Rhodovastum atsumiense: one gene and its partner. The protein of the gene in region 1 interacts with the protein of each later gene in a pairwise test. Links are inferred from orthologs where the notes say so. Each region holds a gene or a part of one and is shown on either strand. Other genes may lie near its edges. The genes, in order: gyrA and gyrB.

The links.
Region 2: the proteins of gyrA (region 1) and gyrB interact in binary tests that used the Escherichia coli proteins (3 or more experiments, as listed by UniProt). The link is inferred for Rhodovastum atsumiense from one-to-one orthologs.

Annotation. Positions count from the first base shown.
Region 1 is NZ_OW485601.1:5,195,932-5,205,517, forward strand. The notes cover bases 6,305-9,586. They hold gyrA (DNA gyrase subunit A), read left to right. Parts: upstream 6,305-6,662; coding sequence 6,663-9,386; downstream 9,387-9,586. Other genes in these bases: coaD (pantetheine-phosphate adenylyltransferase), read left to right, coding at 9,379-9,586. Also shown: NBY65_RS23395 (gamma-glutamyltransferase family protein), read left to right, coding at 1-540; NBY65_RS23400 (glycosyltransferase family 2 protein), read right to left, coding at 550-1,482; NBY65_RS23405 (glycosyltransferase family 2 protein), read left to right, coding at 1,626-2,558; NBY65_RS23410 (OPT family oligopeptide transporter), read right to left, coding at 2,735-4,807; NBY65_RS23415 (OmpA family protein), read right to left, coding at 4,974-6,089. UniProt on the Escherichia coli protein: A type II topoisomerase that negatively supercoils closed circular double-stranded (ds) DNA in an ATP-dependent manner to maintain chromosomes in an underwound state.
Region 2 is NZ_OW485601.1:1,978,773-1,988,168, forward strand. What follows is about bases 2,848-5,939. They hold gyrB (DNA topoisomerase (ATP-hydrolyzing) subunit B), read left to right. Parts: upstream 2,848-3,223; coding sequence 3,224-5,656; downstream 5,657-5,939. Other genes in these bases: recF (DNA replication/repair protein RecF), read left to right, coding at 2,848-3,151. In the rest of the region: chromosomal replication initiator protein DnaA, read left to right, coding at 1-589; dnaN (DNA polymerase III subunit beta), read left to right, coding at 723-1,847; more of recF, read left to right, coding at 2,021-2,847; NBY65_RS08980 (PAS domain-containing protein), read left to right, coding at 6,035-9,274; NBY65_RS08985 (GMC family oxidoreductase), read right to left, coding at 9,296-9,396. UniProt on the Escherichia coli protein: DNA gyrase negatively supercoils closed circular double-stranded DNA in an ATP-dependent manner to maintain chromosomes in an underwound state.

The DNA of each region.
Region 1 (9,586 bases):
GTGGCCGACCGGATGGGCAACCTGGTGTGCATCACGCAGACGCTCGGATCGGCCTTCGGTGGCGGGGTGGTGGTGCCGGAGCTGGGCCTGTGCCTGAACAACGCCCTGTCCTGGGGGCGACGGATTCCCCCGCCCACCGGGGCGCGGCCGGCGGGTGGGCGCCGGATCGCCACGCCGATCGCCCCCGTGCTCGCGACGCGCAACCGCCGGCCCTGGCTTGCGCTCGGCAGTCCGGGGGGATGGGGCATCAGCCAGGTGCTGGCGCAGGCGCTGGTCCGCATCGTCGATTTCGCGGAGCCACTGCAGCAGGCGATCGAGGCCCCCCGGGCGCGGCTGTGGGACGGGCGGCGGGTGACGGCCGAGGACCGGATCGCGCCGGCGGTGCTGGAGGCGTTGCGGGCACGCGGCCACGACGTCACTGCATCCGGTGCCTGGAGCGAGGCAACCGGCGCTGTCCAGGCGGTCGCCATCGATGCCGTGACGGGGGTGATCACCGGTGCGGCCGACCCCCGCCGCGACGGCTATGCCGCCGGCATCTGAGGCCGGCCGCTATTGTGCCCGCGGATACGGACGGAACGGGCCCTGCAGGGCCTCGGGCAGCAGGCCGAGCATATGCGCCGCCCCGGCCAGCACTGCCCGCTTCGCCTGCGGCTTGGCGCGCAGGGCCTGGCGCAGCCAGTGGCATCCGGCGCGGTGGTCGCCGTGACGGATCAGTTCGCGACCGATGATCCAGGCATTCTCCGCCTCGGTGCGCGCACGCAGCGCGGCCAGGCGGTCGCGGCCCAGGCGGGCGATCAGGGCGGGATGGTCGAAGGCGGCATCGAGGCACGAACGGAATGAGGTGGGATCATGAGCCAACCGCAGATAAGCGCCGCTGGCGCGCTGGCGCACGAACAGCAGCGGCGCCCGGCCGGGGGTGACGACGAAGGACCCATGCAGCGCCACGCGGATCCAGAACTCCCAGTCCTCCCCGTAGGTGATGTCGGTGCGGAAGCGGCCGGCGGCGTCAACGGCGCTGCGGCGGATCAGCATGTGTCCGCCATTGGCGAACAGGTTCTGCTCGAGCAGCCGTTCCAGGATATCGCCCTGCGGGAATGGGCCGCGCTTGCGCTGGCGCAATGCACCCGATTCCGAAACGAAGCAGAACGGGCCGTACGCGGCGACCGCCGGGCCGAGCGCGGCGGCGAGCCGGGCCATGGCGTCGCGGGCGAGCCAGTCGTCGGCATCGAGGAAAAGGACGGCATCGCCCCCCGCTTCCTCGAGGCCGCGGTTGCGGGCCGCGGAGACACCGGCATTGGCCTGGCGGATCAGGCGGATCCGTGGGTCCTGGTGCTGCGCCACCACGGCCTCGGTACCATCGGTCGAGCCGTCGTCGACGATGACCGCGCTCCAGTCGGGGTGGGTCTGCTCCTGCAGGGAGGTCAGTGCCGCGCCGATCCAGGGGGCGACATTGAAGGCAGGCATGACAACGCGGATGTGCAAGAAAGGTCGCTCCCTCATTTGCGTCCGGATGCAACGACAAGCCCGGGCCTGCGTTGCGCCGAAGCATGACAAATAGCGATCGGACAACACCCCGGCATATCGCCGGTGCCGCAGCGGCGCCGGCGGGGGCCTATGATGCGGACGTGGTCATTCTGGCACTCGACCGCGCCCAGGACACGGTTGCGGCGATCACATCGGCGCTCGCGCAGATCGGCGTCACGCGCCACGTCATCGTGGTGGACCAGGGTTCGCGCCCCGCGAACCTCGCCCTGCTCGCCGCTGCGGTGGAGGGGCGGTCGGATGCGACGCTGGTGCAGCTCGACCGCAACCATGGCGTGGCGGGGGGGCGCAACCGGGGGACCGGGCTCGGGCATGGCCGGGTCGTGGTGGCGCTCGACAACGATGCCGAGTTCGACGAGGTGCACACCCTGGCCCGGGCGGTGGCCGCGCTGGATGCCGATCCGGGGCTGGCCGCTGTCGGCTTCCGCATCGTGCGGTTCGCCGACGGGGCGGACGACCTGCTGTCCTGGGGCTATCCACGGTCACTGCTGCCGCGCGCGGCGGAGACATTCGAAGCGGCGACCTTCGTGGGGGCGGGCCATGCCATCCGGCGCCGTTCCTGGGAAGAAGCCGGCGGCTATGACGACGCCCTGTTCTTCTGCTGGGAAGAGTTCGATTTCTGCCTGCGCGCGATCGAGCATGGCTGGCGGGTGCGCTACCGCGGCGACATCGTCGTCCGCCACAAGGTCAGCGGCGAGCAGCGCTTCGCGTGGTCGGGCACGCGCTGGTTCCACTTCGTGCGCAACCGGCTCTACATCGAGCGGAAATGGGGGGCGTCGCAGTTGGCGCTGCTGCCGCGCTTCTGCGGCTACCTGCTGCGAGGGGTGCGCAACGGCGTCGGATGGCAGACGCTGCGCGCTTGGCCGGCGGCCATGCGGCTGGGCGGACGGGCGGAACGGCGGGTGCTGTCGACGGCGGCACGCAGCTATCTGGACCAACACGATATGGCGCATCGCGGCACGCTGCTAGCGCGGCTGCGACGGGAGGTCCTGGCGGCGCTGCCGGGGCGCGGCTGAGGCTCATAAGCGTTAGGCAAGGCAAGGGCTTTGCCCTTGACCCACCAAGGGCCACAAGGCCCTTGGATCCCAGGAGCGCTGCGCGGCACGGAAAACAATGGGATCCAAGGGCGAAGCCCTTGGTCGGTCCAGGGCGAAGCCCTGGTCGGGTGCGGGGCGAAGCCCCGCGAACAGCCTTATCTGGTGGCGAGCACGCGCCCGGCGAAGGCGGCGCAGACCAGCAGGAAGCCGGCGAGTCCCAACCACCCGGCCGCCGGCTCGAAGCCCGGGCCGACCAGGGCGAGCGGGGTCTGGTTGCCGCTCGCCCCGATGATGGCGGCCAGCAGCACGCCCACCAGGCTTTCGCCCACGATCAGCCCCGAGGCCAGCAGCACGCCGCGACGCTGTGCGTGCTCCAGGGCCGGCGCGGCATCGGTGCCGGCGGCGGCTGCCCGGCGCTGCAGTGCCCGCGCGATCAGCCAGCCGAGCACCGCGCCGATGACGATGGTCACGCTGATGGTGGGCGGCAGGTAGATGCCGATCCCGACCGCGAGCACCGGCAGGCGGGCGAGGCCGCCCCGCCGCGCCAGCAGCGCATCCAGCCCGATCACCACCAGGCCGATGCCGATGCCAAGCAGGATCATCGACCAGTCGATGCGGTGGGTGAAGATGCCGACCGCGATCGCCGACATCAGGGTCGCCTGCGGCGCGGCGAGGGCCTGGGCCGGATCCATGCCCGCCCGCGGCAGCGTCCCGGCGAAGCCGTAGGCGCCGTAGAGCAGGTCGAGGATCGGCGGGATCACCAGGGCCCCCGCGACGCACCCCACCATGAGCGCGACCTGCTGGCGCCACGGGGTCGCCCCCACCAGCCAGCCGGTCTTGAGATCCTGCAGGTTGTCGTTGGAGATCGATGCCACCGCGACGATCACCGAGGTGGTGAACAGCGCCAGTGCGATTGCGAGCCCGCTGCCCTCCTGGCTTGCCAGCAGCTCGCCGCTGCCGGGCAGCACCAGCAGCAACAGGGAGACCAGCGTCACCGCGACGATGCCGATGCCGGAGATCGGGCTCGCCGAGGATCCCACCAGCCCGGCCATGTAGCCGCAGGCCGCGGCGATCAGGAAGCCGAAGGCGAAGGCGAACAGCACCGCCCCGGCGACCAGGCTCGCGTGCAGGCCGGCGGGCAGCGCCGGTCCGCTGGCTGCTAGGAAGCGGTGGAAGATCAGCGCCATCGGCGCGATCAGCAGCAGGCTGAGGCCGCCGACCAGATGGATCGGCATGTCGCGCTCGGTGCGGGGAATGGCATCGGCGCCGGAACTGCGGGAGGTGCGCAGGGCGGCGAACGAGGCGCGCATGCCCTCGGCCACCGGCCGCAGCAGCACCAGCAGGGTCCAGACCGCGCCGATGCCGATCACGCCGGCGCCGATGAAGCGGACCTGGGTGCTCCAGAGCCGGGTGGCGAAGCCGGCGAGCGTCGCCTCGGGCGGCATCGGCGTGGTGGCGGTGAGCACCGGCACGGCGACACCCCAGGCCAGCACCACCCCGAGCAGCATCGCCAGCCCGGCAACGATGCCGACCAGATAGCCGGCGCCGACGAGGGCGAGCGAGAAGCCGGTGCCGAGGCGGAACACCGCGCCACCGGCGGCGAACCACCAGGTGAGGCCTTCCCCGAATAGTTTGAAGCCGCTGGCGATCAGGCTGAAGGCGGCGCCGGTCACGCCGCCGGCGACGATGTCGGCCAGGCCCGGCGCGGGGGGACCGGGCGCGGCCGCCGGGTCCGGGGTGGGGGACGCGCTGCCCACGCGCAGGATCTCCGCCGCCGCCACGCCCTCGGGATAGGCGAGCGGGCTCTGCACCACCAGGGCACGGCGCAGCGGAATCGAATAGAGCACGCCGAGGATGCCGCCGATGGCGCAGACGCTGGCGGTCTGCCAGAACGGGAACCCGACCCAGTGCCCGGTCATGACCAGGCCGGGCAGGATGAAGATGATCGAGGACAGCGTGCCCGCGGCCGAGGCCTGTGTCTGCACCATGTTGTTTTCGAGGATGTTGGCGCCCCCGGCCAGGCGCAGCACCGCCATCGAGATCACCGCGGCGGGGATCGAGGAGGAGAAGGTCAGCCCGACCTTGAGGCCGAGATAGACGTTGGAGGCGGTGAACAGCACCGTGATCAGCGCGCCGAGCAGCAGGCCGCGCAGTGTCAGCTCCGGCAAGGAGACCTCGTCGGCGATCCGCAGCCGCGCCGCGGCCGGTGCGCCTGTCAGGGGTGTCATCCGGCGGACCGGCCAGGAGCCGGGCAGGAGCCAGGCAGGGGAAGAGGCATTGGGGCCTCCAGTGCGGAGGCCGGACCATGCCAGGGCGGTGACGGAGACGGATAGTGCCGTTGCCGCCGCCGCACGCGCCCTTGATCGGGCGCGCCCGGCCGGTCCGGGTTGGGGGTTATCTCAGGACGATTTCGACCCGGCGGTTCTGTGGTTCGCGCACGCCGCGGGCGGTCGGCACCAGCGGGCGGCTGTCGCCGAAGGCCTGGATGGAGATGGCGGCCTGCGGCACGCCGTTGCGGACCAGTTCGCCGGCGACGTTCTGGGCACGGCGCAGCGACAGGCGCTGGTTGTATTGCGGCGTGCCGGTCAGGTCCGCGTGGCCGGCCACCTCGATTCGCGTGTACTGCACCCGCGTCGAGTTCTGGGCGGCCTCGGCGATGATCTGGCGGGCGCGGCCGGTCAGGTCGGCCCGGTCCCAGTCGAAGAACACGAGATAGGTGCGCGAGGGGGCGGGGGCCGGCGCGACCACCGGGGCGGGGGTTGGCGGCGGCGGTGGCGGGGCGGCGTTGAAGGCGTAGCGGACGCCGATCATGACGCTGTGGTTCAGATCGTCGGAGACCTTGGTGTTCGGGCCGAGCTTGGTGCCGGGGGCGAAGTACTGGCTTTCGTATTTGCGGTCGTTCGGCTCGATGTAGAAGCGGTATTCCGCCGTCACCGCCAGGCCGGGCACCGCCTCGATCGGGAAGGCCACGCCGGCGATGGCCTGGTAGGCGATGTCGTCCACCTGGCTGTTGATCCGCAGCAAGGTCCCGCCGGGCGCGCCCGAGCCGACATTGACGTTGGACCAGCGGTTGTGCACCCAGCCGACGCCGGCGCCGACATAGGGGGATATGTTGTAGAAACTCAGCCCGTACCGGGCGATGTCGATGTCGTACAGCACGTTGACCATCGCGCCGTATTTCTCTTCGGTGCCGGTGGGGCTGCCCGGGATGCCGCCAACACTGCGCAGGTTATTGAATCGGTAATTGCCTTCCAGTTCGACGCGCAGCCCGTTGCCGAAGCCCCAGCCGACGCTGCCCAGGGTGGCGAGGCCGGTGTCGAATTTCGGGTTGCTGCCGGCGAAGGCGTACGGGGCGCCGGGCAATTGCACCCCCTTGATGGTCTGGTTCTGCAGAAAATTGGCCCCGACGCCGGCCCCGATATAAAGGCCGCTGATCGCTTCGGCCCGGGCCACCATCGGGAGGGCAACAAGAATCGTTCCGGCCAGCAAGGCGCTGTTCAGGCTTTTCAACTGTACTCTCCCCCTTATCGCTGATGACGGGCTGCCTGGTGTTCCGCCGCGAGGCGGGGGCAGATCGTCCGCGAAAGTTCAACCCGCGAAAGTTCAAAGCAGGGTGGAAGTTGCCGGCCGGGCGCCGGGATCCCGGCGGCGAAGATATCGCCTTGACATGTGTTGCACGAAAGCAACAGTATTTCTCGTGTTTGTGATTTGCGGGTTTAATAATTTACCTTGCGATCAAAATATCCGTGTTCGCCCGATGCGATTGATTGCGTATGTATTTATTTGGGCTCCGATTTACCCAATCGGGCGCTCTCGGCGGGCCGGTGGCCCGGCTGCATCCCTGCCACTCCCCCAAGCCGCCAGGGCATGCTAGGAAGCCGTGACGGCAATGGGCTGGCATGGAGTCGCGACCGGGCGGTTCGCGCTGCTGGTTTTGTTTGCCTGGACCCTCAGATGCCTTGCCCGGTTCGCCGGGTGAGCCCCACCCAGTGAATCAGGACCGACGTGAGCGATACGCCCCAGGATCCGCCCTCAGGGAACCCACCCTCCGGGTCCGGCACCCCCTCCGACACGCTGCCGGTAATGCTCGAGGAGGAGATGCGCCGCTCCTACCTCGACTACGCGATGTCGGTGATCGTCAGCCGCGCGTTGCCGGACGCGCGCGATGGGCTGAAGCCGGTGCACCGGCGCATCCTGTACGCGATGCAGGAATCCGGCTACGTCGCCGACAAGCCCTATCGCAAGTCGGCCCGCGTGGTCGGCGACGTCATGGGCAAGTACCACCCGCATGGCGACGCGGCGATCTACGACGCCATGGTGCGCATGGCGCAGTCCTTCTCCATGCGCGTGCCGCTGGTCGACGGGCAGGGCAATTTCGGCTCGGTGGACGGCGACCCGCCGGCGGCCATGCGCTACACCGAGGTGCGGCTGGCGCGCGCGAGCAGCTTCCTGATCGAGGACATCGACAAGGACACGGTCGATTTCCAGCCGAACTACGACGAATCGGCGCAGGAGCCGCGGGTCCTGCCGGCGAGCTTCCCCAACCTGCTGATCAACGGGGCCAACGGCATCGCCGTGGGGATGGCCACCAACATCCCCACCCACAACCCCGGCGAGATCATCGACGCCACGCTGCGCCTGATCGACGAGCCGGAGACCGGCCTCGACGAGCTGATGAAGATCGTCCCCGGCCCTGATTTCCCCACCGGGGCCCTGATCCTGGGGCGCGCGGGCATCCGCCAGGCCTTCGAGACCGGGCGGGGTTCGATCGTGCTGCGGGCCCGCGCCGAGATCGAGAAGATGGGCCGCGGCGACCGCGAGCAGATCGTGGTCACCGAGATCCCGTACCAGGTGAACAAGGCCACCCTGCTGGAGCGCATCGCCGAGCTGGTGCGCGCCAAGCAGGTCGAGGGCATCTCCGACATGCGTGACGAGAGCGACCGCTCCGGCATGCGCATCGTGGTCGAGCTGAAGCGGGAAGCCACCGCCGAGGTGGTGCTGAACCAGTTGTTCCGCTTCACCGCGCTGCAGACCAGCTTCGGCGTGAACATGCTGGCGCTCGATGGCGGCCGGCCGCGGCTGATGGGGTTGAAGGACGCACTGCAGGCCTTCATCCGCTTCCGCGAGGACGTGATCCTGCGCCGCTCCCGCTACGAGCTGGGCAAGGCACGCGACCGGGCGCATCTGCTGGTCGGGCTGGCGATCGCGGTTGCCAATATCGACGAGGTGATCCGCCTGATCCGCACCAGCCCCGATCCGGGCACTGCGCGCACCGCCCTGATGGAGCGTGCCTGGCCGGCCGCCGACGTGCTGCCGCTGCTCGCCCTGATCGAGGACGTGCGCAACGTGGTCGCCGATGACGGCACGGTGCACCTGACTGACGAGCAGGCGCGCGGCATCCTGGATCTGCGCCTGCAGCGCCTGACCGGGCTCGAGCGCGACAAGATCCACGACGAGATGACCGAGGTCGCGCGCAAGATCGCCGACCTGCTGGATATCATTGCCAGCCATCCCCGCCGCATGGAGGTGATGCGCAACGAACTGCAGCAGGTGCGCGCCGCCATCGCCTCGCCGCGCCTGACCGAGATCGTCGATGGCGTCGCCGACCAGGACGACGAGAGCCTGATCGAGCCGGGGCAGATGGTGGTCACCATCACCCGCGACGGCTTCATCAAGCGCACCCCGCTGGAGACGTTCCGCCAGCAGAACCGCGGCGGGCGCGGTCGCAGCGCGGCGGCGACGCGTGGCGACGACGTCGTCACCCGCAGCTTCAATGCGCACACGCATCAGTGGGTGTTGTTCTTCTCATCCGGCGGCAAGGCGTACCGGGAGAAGGTCTGGCGCTTGCCGGAGGCCGGCCCCACCGCCAAGGGACGGGCGCTGGTGAACCTGCTGCCCGAACTCGGCGGCGACACCATCACCACCGTGCTGCCGCTGCCGCAGGACGAGACGCTGTGGGACAGCCTGCACCTGGTCTTCGCCACCGCCCAGGGCAATGTCCGCCGCAACCGCCTGTCCGATTTCCGCAACGTGCGCGCGAGTGGGCTGATCGCCATGAAGCTCGACGAGGGCGATCGGCTGATCGGGGTCGCCACCTGCCGCGAGGGCGGTGACGACCTGCTGCTGGCCACGCGGCGCGGCCGCTGCATCCGCTTCCAGATCACCGACGAGAATCTGCGTGTCTTTGCCGGGCGTGACAGCTCCGGCGTGCGCGGGGTGAAGCTGCAGGAAGGCGGCAAGCCGCGCGACGAGGTGGTCAGTCTTGCCGTGCTGCGGCATGTCGAGGCCGACGTCAACGAGCGCGCGACCTATCTGAAGCTCGCCGCCGCGCGTCGCCGTGCCGCCGGCGAGGAGGCCGAGGCGCCGACCGAGGAAGAGGAGGGTGCGAGCGAAGTGGCGTTGTCTGCCGAGCGCTTCGCCGAACTGGAGGGTGCCGAGGAGTTCCTGCTGACGGTCACCGACCAGGGCTTCGGCAAGCGCAGCTCTGCCTATGAATACCGCGTCAGCGGCCGGGGCGGACAGGGGATCGCCAACATCAGCCTCTCGGCGCGCACTGGACGGGCGGTGGCCGGGACCTTGCCGGTGCGATCGGGCGATGACGTGATGCTGGTGACCGATGCGGGCAAGCTGATCCGTCTTCCCGCCGACCAGGTGCGGCTGACCGGCCGCGCCGCGATGGGGGTGACGCTGTTCCGCCTGGAGTCCGGCGAGCATGTGACGAGCGTTTTCCCGGTGATCGAGACGCCGGGCGACGGTGTGGCCGAGGATCGGCCTGGCACGCAGCAGGGAGAGCCGGACGATGTCTGAGCCGTCGTGCCGCTATCGCATCGGGCTGTATCCCGGTACCTTCGATCCGGTGACCAATGGGCATCTCGATATCATCGGGCGCGCCGCGCGGTTGCTGGACAAGCTGATCGTCGGCGTGGCGATGAACATCGGCAAGGGGCCGTTGTTCCCGCTGGATGAGCGCGTCGATCTGGTGCGCGCGGAAGTGGCGCCCATTGCCG
Region 2 (9,396 bases), 3.2 Mb from region 1 along the record:
CTCCGACCTCTCCGGGCTCGAGGAGCGCGTCCGCACCCGCCTTGGCTGTGGCATGGTCGCCGACCTGCACGCCACCACCTTCGAGCTGCGCGTCTCCATCCTGGAGGCCAAGGCCGCCCGCGCCGGCGTGCCCGTGCCACCCAAGGTGCTTGAATTCCTCGCCCACAAGATCACCAGCAACGTCCGCGAGCTGGAAGGCGCGCTGAACCGCCTGATCGCGCACGCCAACCTGTTCGGCCGCACCATCACCCTGGAATCCACCCAGGAGGTGCTGCACGACATCCTCAAGGCGCATGACCGCCGCGTCACCATCGAGGAAATCCAGCGCAAGGTCGCCGAGCACTGGAACATCCGCCTGACCGACATGTCCTCGGCCCGGCGCGCCCGCAACGTCGCCCGCCCGCGCCAGGTGGCCATGTACCTGGCCAAGCAGCTTACCAGCCGCTCCCTGCCCGAGATCGGCCGCAAGTTCGGCAACCGCGATCACACCACCGTCATGCACGCCGTCCAGCGCGTCGCCGAGCTGATGGAACGCGACGCCAGCTTCGCCGAGGATGTCGAACTGCTGCGCCGGATGCTGGAATCATAGGGCTTTCGCCACTGGCGCACTTTTCGCTGGACAAGCTGGTTGCTAAACTGATCGACCCGAGTCGTGGCCGGCGGCGTGCTTTTGGGTCCGTGCCCCGTCGGTTCCCGACGCGCCGGTCCAAGAGGATGACGCCATGAGGTTGAAGGCCGAACGAGCGACGCTCCTGAAGGCGCTGGCGCACGTACAAAGCGTGGTGGAGAAGCGCAACACCATCCCCATCCTCGCCAATGTCATGATCGCCGTCCGCGATGGCCAGCTCACGCTGACCGCCACCGACATGGAAATCGCGGTGGTCGAGGATATCACCGCCGAGACCAGCCGCAACGGCGCCTGCACCGCCCCGGCGGCCACGCTGTACGAAATCGTCCGGAAGCTGCCGGAAGGCGCCGAGGTCGAACTCGACCACCCCGGCGGCGATGCCCAGCTCACGCTGCGCTCGGGCCGCTACGCCACCAGCCTGGTCGTGCTGCCCACCGAGGATTTCCCCTCGATGACCGCGGGCACCCTGCCCCACCGCTTCGCCCTGCCGGCGCTGGCGCTGCGCGGCCTGATCGACCGCACCCGCTTCGCCATCTCCACCGAGGAAACCCGCTACTACCTCAACGGCATCTACCTGCACGCGGCCGAGGCCGACGGCACCCCCGTGCTGCGCGCCGTCGCCACCGATGGCCACCGCCTCGCCCGGGTTGAGGAACCGCTGCCCGAGGGCGCCTCCGGCATCCCTGGCGTCATCGTGCCCCGCAAGACCGTGGGCGAGCTGCGCAAGCTGCTCGACGAGGTCAGCAGCGACGTCGAAATCGCGCTGTCCGATACCCGCATCCAGTTCAAGGTCGGCCCGATCACCCTGACCAGCAAGCTGATCGACGGCACCTTCCCCGAATACGAACGCGTCATCCCGCGCGACAACGACAAGGTCCTGCGCGTCGGCAAGAAGGACTTCGCCGACGCCGTCGCCCGCGTCGCCGCCATCTCCTCGGAACGCTCGCGGCCGGTGAAGATGGCGCTCAACCGCGACCTGCTGGTGCTCTCGGCGTCCAGCCCGGACCAGGGCACCGCCACCGAGGAACTCGACGCCGACCACGTCAAATACGACGCCGGACCGCTCGAGATCGGCTTCCAGGCCCGCTACCTCAACGACATCACCGACCAGATCGCCGGCGACGTGGAGTTCCGCTTCTCCGACGGCGCCGCGCCCACCGTGGTGCGCGATGCCGCCGACGCCAGCGCGCTGTACGTGCTGATGCCGATGCGCGTGTAAGGGAAGAAAGCAAGGCCAGGGCTCTGCCCTGGACCCGGCAGGGGCCACAAGGCCCCTGCACCCCAGTCTCGCTGCGCGGCACAGAAAATCGGGTTCCAAGGGCGAAGCCCTTGGTCGGTCCAGGGCGAAGCCCTGGTGGGGCGCGGGGCAACGCCCCGCCAACAGGTCCATCCATGCGGCTCGCGCGACTGGCGCTCACGGATTTCCGCAACTACTCCGAGCTCACCTGGCAACCGCGGGGTCGGGTGGCGGCGATCTGGGGCCCCAATGGCAGTGGCAAGACCAACCTGCTGGAGGCGATTTCGCTGCTGGTGCCCGGCCGGGGCCTGCGCGGGGCGCGGCTGGGCGAATTGGCGCGGCATGGCGGACGGGCCTGGGCGGTGGCCGGGCGATTCGAGGCGCCGGAGGAAGGGTTCGACATCGGCACCGGCACGCCGCCCGGCGGCCCGGCGGAACGGCGGGTGTTCCGCCTGGACGGCGCCGCGCCGCGCAGCCAGGCCGAGATCGCCGCACGGGTGGCCGCGGTCTGGCTGACGCCGCAGATGGACCGGCTGTTCCAGGAAGGGGCGTCCGGCCGGCGGCGCTTCCTCGACCGGCTGGTGTTCGCGCTGGAGCCCGGCCATGCCCGGGAAGTGTCCGCTCACGACAGCGCGATGGCGCAACGCAACCGGCTGCTGGCCGAGGGGCGGGCGGATGCGGCGTGGCTGGCGGGGCTGGAGGAAGCCATGGCCCGTCATGCGGTGGCCGCCGCGGCGTCCCGCGCGGCGCTGGTCGGGCATCTGAACGCGGCGCTGGCGGGCGGCATCGCCGGGGCATTTCCGGTGGCACGGCTTGGGCTGGTCTGCCCGATCGCCGAGCGACTGGCGCGGGATCCGGCGCTGGCGGTGGAAGACTGGCTGCGCGCGGCGCTCGCCACCGGACGGGGGGCGGATGCCCGCGCCGGCTCCGCGGGGCTTGGCGCGCACCGCGCCGACATGGCGCTGACCGATGCCGTCACCGGCCGGCCGGCCGGCCTGGCCAGCACCGGCCAGCAGAAAGCGTTGCTGGTTGCCGTGGTGCTTGGCCATGCCGCCCTGATCGCGCAGGCGCGCGGCGCCGCCCCGCTGCTGCTGCTGGACGAACCGGCGGTGCATCTCGATCCGGATCACCGCCAGGCGCTGTTCGCGGCGCTGGCCTCCCTGCCCGCCCAGGTGTTCCTGACCGGCACCGATCGCGAGACGTTCCTGCCTTTGCGCGACCTGGCCGAGGGCCTGCGTACTGGCGAAGACACAGTGCGGCCCGATCCCGAATTCCATCCCGCCTGAGCGGGTGGCCGAACGCGCGCGGGAGCTATATAAGATAGCAAGAATCCCACCACCCCGGAGCACCTCGTCGGCATGTCCGAAAACGCCGCGCCGCTTCCCGAGTCCGACGCCTACGATGCCTCGTCCATCTCCGTGCTGCGCGGCCTTGATGCCGTGCGCAAGCGACCCGGGATGTATATCGGCGACACCGATGACGGCTCCGGGCTGCACCACATGGCCTTCGAGATCATCGACAATGCCGTGGACGAGGCGCAGGCCGGCTTCGCCTCCCGCGTCGAGCTTGTGCTCAACGGCGATGGCAGCGTGACCGTGCGCGATGACGGGCGCGGCATTCCCGTCGATATCCATCCCGAGGAAGGGATCTCGGCCGCGGAGGTGGTGCTGACTCGCCTGCACGCCGGCGGGAAGTTCAACCAGAACTCCTACAAGGTGTCGGGCGGCCTGCACGGCGTCGGCGCGGCGGTGGTGAACGCACTGTCCGAATGGATGGACGTGCGCATCTGGCGCGACGGGTCCGAGCACTTCATCCGCTTCGTGCACGGCGACGCGGTGGCGCCGCTGGCCAAGGTGGGGCCGCAGGACCGCCCGAACGGCACCGAGGTGACCTTCAAGCCGAGTGGGCAAACCTTCACAAAGACGGAGTTCGACATCACGGTGCTGGAGCGCCGGCTGCGCGAACTCGCCTTCCTCAATTCGGGCCTCGCCATCGTCCTGCGCGACGAGCGGCACGCCCCGGCCACCGAAATCTCATTCCACTACGAAGGCGGGCTGATCGCCTTCGTCGAATGGCTCGACCGGGCCAAGACGCCGGTGCTCTCGCCGCCGATCAGCGTCTCGGCCGAGGCCAATGGCAGCGGCATCCGCGTGGAGTTCGCGCTGTCCTGGAACGACAGTTTCCACGAGACCATGCTGTGCTTCACCAACAACATCCCGCAGCGTGACGGCGGCACCCACCTGGCCGGCTTCCGCCAGGCGCTGACCCGCGTGGTGACGAAATACGCCGAGGGGATGGGCAAGAAGGACAGCCTGTCCCTGGTCGGCGACGACATGCGCGAAGGCATGACCGCGGTGCTGTCGGTGAAGGTGCCCGATCCGAAATTCTCCTCGCAGACCAAGGAGAAACTGGTCAGCTCCGAGGTGCAGCCGGTGGTGCAGGCCGTGGCCGCGGACGCCATCGCGCACTGGTTCGAGACGCATCCGAAGGAAGCGAAGTCGATCATCGGCAAGGTGATGGACGCCGCCGCGGCGCGCGAGGCCGCCCGCAAGGCGCGCGAGCTGACGCGCCGGAAGGGCGTGCTGGATATCTCCACGCTGCCGGGCAAGCTCGCCGACTGCCAGGAGCGCGACCCCTCGAAATGCGAGATGTTCATCGTCGAGGGTGATTCGGCCGGTGGCTCGGCCAAGCAGGGACGTGACCGCAAGTTCCAGGCGATCCTGCCGCTGAAAGGCAAGATCCTGAACGTCGAGCGCGCGCGCTTCGACCGCATGCTCGGCAGCGCCGAAATCGGCACGCTGATCACTGCCCTCGGCGCCGGCATCGGCCGCGCCGAGGCCGACCAGGGCGGCTTCGACGTCGCCAAGCTGCGCTACCACCGCATCGTCATCATGACCGACGCGGACGTGGACGGCTCGCATATCCGCACGCTGCTGCTGACCTTCTTCTTCCGCCAGATGCCGCAATTGATCGAACGCGGCCATTTGTTCATCGCGCAGCCACCGCTCTACCGGGCCAAGCGCGGCAACGAGGAGCGCTACCTCAAGGACGACGCGGCGCTCGAACGCTTCCTGCTCGACAAGGCGCTGGCCGAGGCGCGGCTGACCTATGCCGATGGCCGCGAGTTGCAGGGGCCGGAGCTGGAAGAGGAAGCGTCCTGGCTGCGCGAGGCCAGCCTGCGGCTGCGCCGGCTGGCCGGCGACGTTCCGACCGCCCTGCTCGAGCAGGCCGCCATCGCCGGCGCCCTGACCGCGGATACGGCGCGGGCCACCGCGGCGGCACAGACGCTGGTGCAACGGCTGAACGCCATCTCGCTGCCGAGCGAGCGCACCTGGGTGGTGGCCGCCGACGGGCAGGGCCTCAAGCTGACGCGCACGGTGCGCGGGGTGGCGGAGCGGCACATGCTGGAGGCTTCGGCATTGCGCAGCGCCGATGCGCGCTGGCTGGCCGAGCGCACGCAGGCGCTGGTCACCCGCTTCGCCCAACCGGCCGTGCTCAGGCTCGATCGCGACACCCAGCCGGCGGCCGGCCCCGCCAGCGCCTTCGACCGGATCCTCGGGCATGGCAGGCGCGGCCTGACCATCCAGCGCTTCAAGGGCCTGGGCGAGATGAACCCCGACCAGTTGTGGAAGACCACGCTCGATCCGGCGGCCCGCACGCTGCTGCAGGTCAAGGTCGGCGATGTCGAGGATGCGGCGCAGGTGTTCTCCACCCTCATGGGTGACGTTGTTGAACCAAGACGCGAATTCATTGTCGGCAATGCGCTGAAAGTGGCGAATCTCGACGTCTGAACCGGCGTCGGGCACAAGTCTCGGGGCGATGCGGTTCCACCGGAGGCCCGGTGGAACCGCATCAAAGGCAGGAGGTTACAATTTTTATCTAGAACAAATAGCGAACGATTTCCGCATGATGGTCGGATCATAAAACATCGATTTCATAATACTTCCAGATCCATCAGTTTAATAATAGTAAACCCCAGGAATAATACGCAGATTGACAGCGCCATATTGATTTTCGTCGCGCCACGCCCTTCTTGATATCGTGGCCCATCACTGGCTAATTGATTTTTGCTGCACCATATGCCCCCATTTGTCGCGGAACGCTGCACAAAACAGGTCCGCAGGGGGAACAAAGACATGCCGGCCCTGACCGCGCCTGAAGCCCGATCCGTGACCGCTCCCGTGGATCCATCCTCCCCCGTGGCCGCGCCACCTTCGCCTGTCCTCCGCCCGACCTGGCAAAGCCGCATTTTCGCCCTGCACGGCCGCGCCAGCGGCTATGCGCTGGCCATCGCCGCCACCGCGCTCGCCCTGGCACTGCGTTTCGCCCTGGCCGCACCGCTGGCGAAATTCCCGTTTCTCGCCTTCTTCCCCGCGGTGGTGCTGACGGCCCTCTTCGCCGGCCTCGGCCCCGCCCTGCTGGCCTCGTTGCTCAGCATCGCCGCCGCGAAGTACTTCTTCATTGCTCCAACCGGGTCCTTTACCTTCGCCCAAGGGTCGGACGTCATCGCCACCGGCTTCTTTGGCGTCGTCCTGCTGGTGGACTGCGCGGTCATCCATGTCATGACCACCTCGCTCCGCCGGGAACGTCAGGGACGCGCCGAGTTCGCCGCGAGCGAGGCGCGGTTCCGGGCCCTTTCGGCGGCGACGCGGGAAGGGGTGGTCTTCCACGACGGCGGCATCATCTGCGACGTGAACGACGCCTTCTGGCGCATGCATGGTTTCGCCGCACGCGAGCAGGTGATCGGTCGCAACGTGATGGACCTGATCGCGCCCGAGGGACGCCGGACGGTCGCCGAGGCCATCCGGCAGGAGTCCCGGGCCCCCTACGAGACGCTCGGACTGCGCCGGGACGGATCCACCTTCCCGCTCGAGATCGAAGGGCGTGCCGTTCATTACCAGGGCCGTCCGATGCGGGTCGCCGTCGCGCGCGACCTGACCTCCCGCAAGGCCGCCGCCGCCGCGCTGGCCGCGGGGGAAGCCCGTTTCCGGGCATTGGCCGAGGCCATTCCCTCGCTGCTCTTCGAGACGGACGCCGAGGGCCAGGTCGTCTACCTGAACCCGCGCTTTGCCGAATATGCAGGCGTGGCCATGGATGAGCTCATGGGAGAGGGCTGGCTCGCGATCCTGCATCCCGATGACCGCGACCGCACCCTGGCGACCTGGATGGAGGCGGTGCGCGCGGGCGGAACCTACGAGATCGAGTACCGCTTCCGCCGCCACGATGGCGCCTATCGCTGGTTCCTTGGCCGGGGCGTACCGGTTCGCGACAAGGCGGGGCAGGTCAGTCGCTGGGTGGGCACCTGCACCGACATCGACGGCCGCAAGCGCACCGAAGCGGCGCTGCGCGACAGCGAAAGCCGCCTGCGCCTCGCCGCCGAGCGGGTGGATCTTGCGCTCAAGGCAGGCGCGATCGTCGGCACCTGGACCTGGGACCTGCCGACCGACCACTTCACCGCCGATGCACGCTTCGCGCAATCCTTCGGCCTCGATCCCGAAACCTGCCGCAGCGGGCTCGGCATCGAGCAGGTCGTCGCCTCGGTCCACCCCGAGGACCTGCCGCGGCTGCGCCAGGCGATCGCCGAGGTGATCGCCCGCGGCGGCCCCTATGCCTGCGAGTACCGGGTGCGGCAACACGATGGCGTCTATCGCTGGATCCAGGCGAATGGTCGTGTCGACCATGCCCCCGACGGCACGCCGCTGCGCTTTCCCGGTGTTCTGCTCGACATCGAGGAGCGCCACGCGGCGGCGGAGCAATTGCGGGAGAACGAGGCAAGGCTGCGGCTTGCCCTCGAGGCGGGGCGCATGGGCTTCTGGTCGTGGGACCTCGTGACCGACCGGCTGGAATGGGATGCGCGGGAATTCGAGCTCTTCGGCATCGATCCCGCCAGCGGCCAGCCGAGCGGGAAACAGGTGTATGCGCGCCTGCATCCGGAGGATCTGCCGGGCCTGAAGGCAGTGACCGACGCCGCCATCGCCGCCGGGAACGGCGCCTTCGGCCACGAATTCCGGGTGGTGCTGCCCGCCGGCGAGATCCGCTGGATCGCCGCCCATGGCCATGCCCTGGCCGATGCGGGCGGACGGGCCAGGCGCATGGTCGGCCTGCATTTCGATGTCACCGCCCGGCGCCAGGCCGAGGCATTGCTGGCGCGCGAGGCGGAACAGCTCGACCGGCTGGCGGAAGAACGCGGCCAGGCCCTTGCCGTCAGCGAGGCCCGCCTCGCCCAGGCCAGCAGGATGGAAGCGCTGGGGCGGCTCGCCGGGGGCATCGCGCACGACTTCAACAATATCCTGCAGGCCGTGCAGGGCGGCATCACCCTCGCATCCAGACGCCTGACGCACGAGGCGCCGCAGATACGGCGCTACCTTGACCTCGCCGCCAGTGCGGCCGAGCGGGGTGCCTCCGTCACCGGGCGGTTGCTCACCTTCGCGCGCCGGGTCGAACTCCGCTCCGAGCCGGTGCCCCCCGCGCCCTTCCTGGAAGGGCTCGCGGCGTTCCTGGGGCCGGTCATGGGCGCGAATGTCACCCTGACGCTGCAGGTGGTGCCGGAGCTGCCGCCGCTGTTCGCCGATCGCAGCCAACTTGAAGCGGTGCTGGTCAATCTCGCCAACAATGCCCGCGACGCCATGCCGGCGGGCGGCACCCTGGTGATCTCGGCAGAGGCGGTGGACAGCCCCGGATCGCAGGACGCGCCGCCGGGCCTGCCGCCCGGTTGCTATCTCCGCCTTTCCGTCATCGATGATGGCGAGGGCATGTCAGCCGAGGTGCTGGAACGCGTCACCGAGCCGTTCTTCACCACCAAGCCAAAGGGTCAGGGCACCGGGCTGGGCCTGTCCATGGCCCGTGGCTTCGCCGAGCAATCGGGCGGCGGGCTGTCGATCCGCAGCGCCCCCGGACGCGGCACCACCGTCTCGCTCTGGCTGCCCCGCGCGCCGGCGGGACTGGCGCCCGTGACCGAGGCGACAGATGCGACAAGGGCGGCACCGGCGTCGACCGGCGCGACGATCCTGCTGGCCGAGGACAAGGCCGAGGTGCGCACGGTGATCGCGGCCCAGTTGGAGGATCACGGCTACACGACACGCGAGGCCGAGGACGCCGTTGCGGCGCTTGCCTTGCTCGATGAAGGATTCCGGCCCGACGCCCTGGTCACCGATCTCACCATGCCCGGCCGACTGGATGGGCTCGACCTGCTGCGCGAGGCGCGATTGCGGGTGCCGCGGCTGCCGGCGGTACTGGTGACCGGGCATGCGGGGGATGCCGGGCCCGGCAAGATCGAGGAAGCCGAGCGCGGGGGACCGTTCGCGCTGCTGCGCAAGCCGGTGGCGGCGGAGGCGCTGCTGGAGCGGCTCGGCCGCGTGCTGCAGAACAGCGGCGTTCGTCCCGCTCCTCCGCCCGGGACCGGGGCGTAGCGCCGCCCTGCCGCGCGATCGTCACAACTCCCCTCGCCGCGCCAGCTCCCTGATCCGGTCGCCGGTGCGGCAGGCAATGGCCTGGATGGTGAGCGAGGGGTTCACGCCACCGACAGTCGGAA